One region of the Nocardia glycosmidis genome, then DNA from elsewhere that is predicted to be linked to it. Evidence: predicted binding sites of a transcription regulator. Region 1 holds the regulator's gene; the other holds the start of a gene.
The links. The regulator HspR, encoded in region 1, represses chaperone genes until heat shock. The targets are predictions, from matches to a motif close to ANNTGAGTNNNNNNNACTCANNT.

Region 1 (2,200 bases):
TCGGTTTCCGGGAGGCGGCCCAGGGCGTCACGGTTCCGCTGCGGATGACCAGCCCCTCGCCGTGCACCACATGTCACGGCAGCGGCGCCAAGCCGGGGACCAGTCCGCGGGTCTGTCCGGTGTGCAACGGAAACGGCGTGGTCAGCCGCAACCAGGGCGCGTTCGGCTTCAGCGAGCCGTGTGACGAGTGCCGGGGCACCGGCTCGATCATCGACGATCCCTGCGGCGACTGTCGCGGCAGCGGCATCCAGAACCGGACCCGCACCATTACGGTGCGGATTCCACCCGGAGTCGGTGACGGGCAGCGGATCCGGCTCGCCGGTCAGGGCGAGGCGGGCCTGCGTGGGGCGCCCTCGGGCGACCTGTATGTCACGGTCCACGTCAGCCAGGACAAGGTTTTCGGCCGTAGTGGCGACGACCTGACCCTGGTGCTTCCGGTCGGTTACAGCGAATTGGTCCTCGGTACCACGGTTTCGGTGCCCACGCTGGACGGTCGGGTCGGGGTCAAAGTCCCGCCGGGCACCGCCGATGGCCGTATTCTGCGTGTGCGCGGCCGCGGCGTGCCCAAGCGCGGCGGCGGTGCGGGTGACCTGCTGGTGACCGTCAAGGTCGCGGTGCCGCAGAAGCTGGAAGGCGAGGCCGTGGAGGCGCTGAAGCGCTACCAGGAGGCGGAGCGGTCCAGCGGTTTCGATCCACGTGCGGGATGGGCGGGTGCGTGATGTCCTCTGAACCGAGGAAGGCGTCCGGTGGGTCGCGCGCCGAGTTCTTCATGATCTCGGTGGCGGCCCAGCTGGCCGGTATGCATGCGCAAACGCTGCGCACGTATGACCGCCTGGGACTGGTTACGCCGCAACGCACTTCGGGCGGTGGACGACGCTATTCCGCGCGAGACGTGGAGCTGCTGCGCGAGGTACAGCGGCTGTCCCAGGACGAGGGCGTCAACCTGGCGGGCATCAAACGCATCATCGAACTGACCAATCAGGTGGAGCAGCTGCGTCAGCAGGTCGCCGAACTGTCGGCGGAGCTGGAGCGGACGCGGGCGGGCTACCGTCCCGATCTCTCACCTCCGCAACGCAGTACGGCGTTGGTGGTCTGGCAGCCGCGCAATCGCCGCGACGACAGCCGACGCCGGCAGTAACCGCACGTCGCCACCGCCCCTGGTCTCGGACTGCGATCCGAGGCCAGGGGGCTTGTCGTTTCGGCGTGCCTGACGCGAGATTTGCTGGCAGAAAACCACAATATCTTGGACGTAAGTGGTGCTGCCCTCTTCATTTTCGTCCGGAATCTCCGGTTCATTTCTCACCATAGATCGTTCGACGGTAACGGCGGCGTTCGGATGTTTCGCGGTCGGATCGGCAGCCGTAATGTTGCTGCGAATTCGCTAGAAACCGACTGATTGGGACTTAATGCTTAAGTCCGCCTTGATGATTCGCTGAGCGCCCGACTGATTTTCTGCCAGATCTACCGTCTTCCAGTCGGTTTCTGTGGTGTGTAACGTTTTGCACTCTCGTTTTACCGAAATTACACGCGTGAGGTTCAATCGAAAGATTACATAGCTGGCTGGGCCCACCTAAACTCCTTGCCATCGGCTGCTGTCGAGTGGCCCGCAGCACCTCACTCGCCGGCACGGTTCGGGTACGAGTGCGAAATGGGGTTGTGAGACAAATGGATTCGCGCACTGTCGCTTTGATCAGAACCACATTCAAGGCGGTTGCTGCGGAGGATGAGGGCCCGGAGAAGCTGGCGAGATCGTTCTACGCGATCTTGTTCACCGAATACCCACACGTCCGCGATTTCTTTCCGGCCGCGATGGATGCCCAGCGCGATCGCCTGCTCAAGGCGATCTCCTATGCGCTGGACCGATTGGAGGAGCCGGACAAGCTCCTGCCTTTCCTCGCTCAATTGGGTAGGGACCACCGCAAGTACGGGGTGCAGCCCGCGCATTACGCCGCTGTGTCCGCCGCCCTGAAGACGGCCGTCAAAGTATTCGCGGACACCGAGATGTGGACCGATGAGGTCGACCGCGCCTGGGACGAGGGCCTGAAGATCATCTCCGACACCATGATCGGCGCGGCGGAGCAGGAAGCCACGCCGTCGGTGTGGACCGGCACTGTCATCGAGCGGCGCGAGGTGCTGCGCAACCTGGTCATCGTCCGGCTCCAGCTCGACCAGCCGATGCGGTACGCCGCGGGCCAGTATG
Region 2 (2,200 bases), on a different contig from region 1:
GTGTCGATGGTTCGCTCGTTTCGCTCGCTCATTGTCGAGCAAGGGTATGCGGTGACTACCGCCTGTCCGGCCGCGGCCGGTGGGCGTTCATGTTTCCGTCATGTTTCTGTCGATACATCAGCGGGTAGATATGCGGGTAGCTGGCGAGCGTCATTCTCGACTGCCACATCGAGCACCCGGCCAACGGCGTCCGGCCGACACGAAAAAGGCGCACCCAAGTGTGGCGCTCGCCCGCTCTCGAATCCTCCGGCGGGCCGGGTGGCGGCGGATCAGGTGAACTGGCCCGCTGACCTTCCTGCGCCCGCCGGCCCCGCGAAAGCCTGTGCGATGGTGAGCCATTCCGTGGCGTCGTCTCCCTGCGCCGCGATCGCCAGGTCGTCCGGATGGCGGCGCTGCGTCACCAGCAGGCAGAAGTCGAGTGCGGGTCCGGTGACGCGCTGCACGGCGTCCTCGGGACCCCACGTCCAGATCGTGCCGTCAGGGGCCGTCAGCTCGACGCGGAATTGCGCCGACGGCGGGGTCTTTCCGTGCCCCGCATAGGCAAAGTCCCTGGTACGCACGCCGATATGGGCCACGGTGCGCAGCCGTGCGGTGGGCGTCCTGCGCACGCCGAGGGCGTCGGCCACGTCCTGCCCGTGCGCCCAGATCTCCATGACGCGGGCGGTGGTCATCGAGGCCGCGCTCATCGGTGGGCCGAACCACGGCAGCTTGACGCCCAGAGGAACCGCGCGCAGCGCCGTGACCAGGGACGCGCGTCCACGCCGCCACCGGTCGAGTAAGTCGGCCGGCGTCGCGGTCGCGGCCTGCTCGGCCGCTTCATCGACGAAAGTGAGCGCACGCGGCCCGGCCTCGGTCACCAGACGCCGGAATTCCTCCGGGTCAGCTGCCGCGATCGTCGCGATCTCATCGGTCCAGGTCAGATGTCCGATCTGATGGGCGATGCTCCAACCGGGTGCCGGGGTTGCGCGCGCCCACTCCGGTGGCGCCAACGGGCTGACGAGTCGTTCCAGATCCGCGCATTCTTCGGTCAAATCGCCGAGCAAGACTTCGAGGTCAGCCATCGGTTTCCTTGCCCTCCCAGACGCATCGCCTCCGGTGCCGTTGGCGATCAGCATCGCAGCGGGGACAGAAGAAGGCAAACATGCTTGTTTTATCTCGACCGGAACGCCGGAGAACGAGACCTCGGTACCGGTCTTCCTTTCGTCGTGGGTGCCGAGGCCGAGAATTCGCCCGCAGCGAACGACCCGAGCTGCGCGGAACAAACGCCATTACCCCCGGGTTGAGTAGGTATCGCTCAACTTTTGGAAGGGTCGAAGACGTGACTACACCACAGAAACTGCCGGTGCTGTTCCTGACCGATCCGATCGTGCTGCCGGGCATGGTCGTGCCCATCGGGCTGGATGAATCCGCGCAGGCCGCGATCGACGCCGCTCGGGCCGCCGACAAAGACGCCGTACTGCTCGCACCTCGGCTGACCGAGGGCTACGCCACCTATGGCGTGGTGGCGACCATCGAACAGGTCGGCCGGATGCGCGGCGGCGCTCCGGCGGCCGTCCTGAAGGCTGAGCGGCGCGCCAAGATCGGGCACGGGGTCACCGGACCGGGCGCCGCGCTGTGGGTCGAGGCCGAACCGGTCGAGACACCCACACCGGACGGCCGGACGAGAGAACTCGCCGCCGAGTACAAGAAACTGGTCGTCTCGGTGCTGCAGCGCCGCGAGGCGTGGCAGATCATCGACACGGTCAACCAGCTGACCGATCCGTCGGCGATCGCCGACACCGCCGGCTACGCGTCCTACCTCACCCTCGAGCAGAAGCGGGAACTACTCGAAACTCCTGATGTGGCCAAGCGGCTGAGCATCCTGATCGAGTGGACCACCGAGCACATCGCCGAGGCCGAGATCACCGAGAAGATCAGCGAAGACGTCCGCGAGGGCATGGAGAAGAGCCAACGCGAGTTCCTGCTGCGCCAGCAGCTCAACGCCATCCGCAAAGAACTCGGCGAGGATGAGCCCGACGGGGCCGACGATTACCGCACCCGCGTCGAGCAGGCCCACCTGCCCGACACCGTGCGCGAGACGGCGCTGCGCGAGGTCGGCAGGCTGGAGCGGGCCGGCGATCAGAGCCCGGAATCCGGCTGGATCCGAACCTGGCTGGACACTGTGCTGGAACTGCCGTGGACGGTGAAAACTACCGACAGC

Region 2: lon (endopeptidase La) is a predicted target of HspR. The motif match lies at 1,278-1,300, and genes of this name have one in related genera.

What each region holds. Positions count from the first base shown of each region.
Region 1 is NZ_JBQWRH010000002.1:389,437-391,636, reverse strand. It holds gene dnaJ (molecular chaperone DnaJ) at 1-719, shown strand, start outside; gene ACT86A_RS04270 (heat shock protein transcriptional repressor HspR) at 719-1,138, shown strand; gene ACT86A_RS04265 (globin domain-containing protein) at 1,666-2,200, shown strand, end outside.
Region 2 is NZ_JBQWRH010000005.1:82,541-84,740, forward strand. It holds gene ACT86A_RS08190 (TIGR03084 family metal-binding protein) at 270-1,061, opposite strand; gene lon (endopeptidase La) at 1,379-2,200, shown strand, end outside.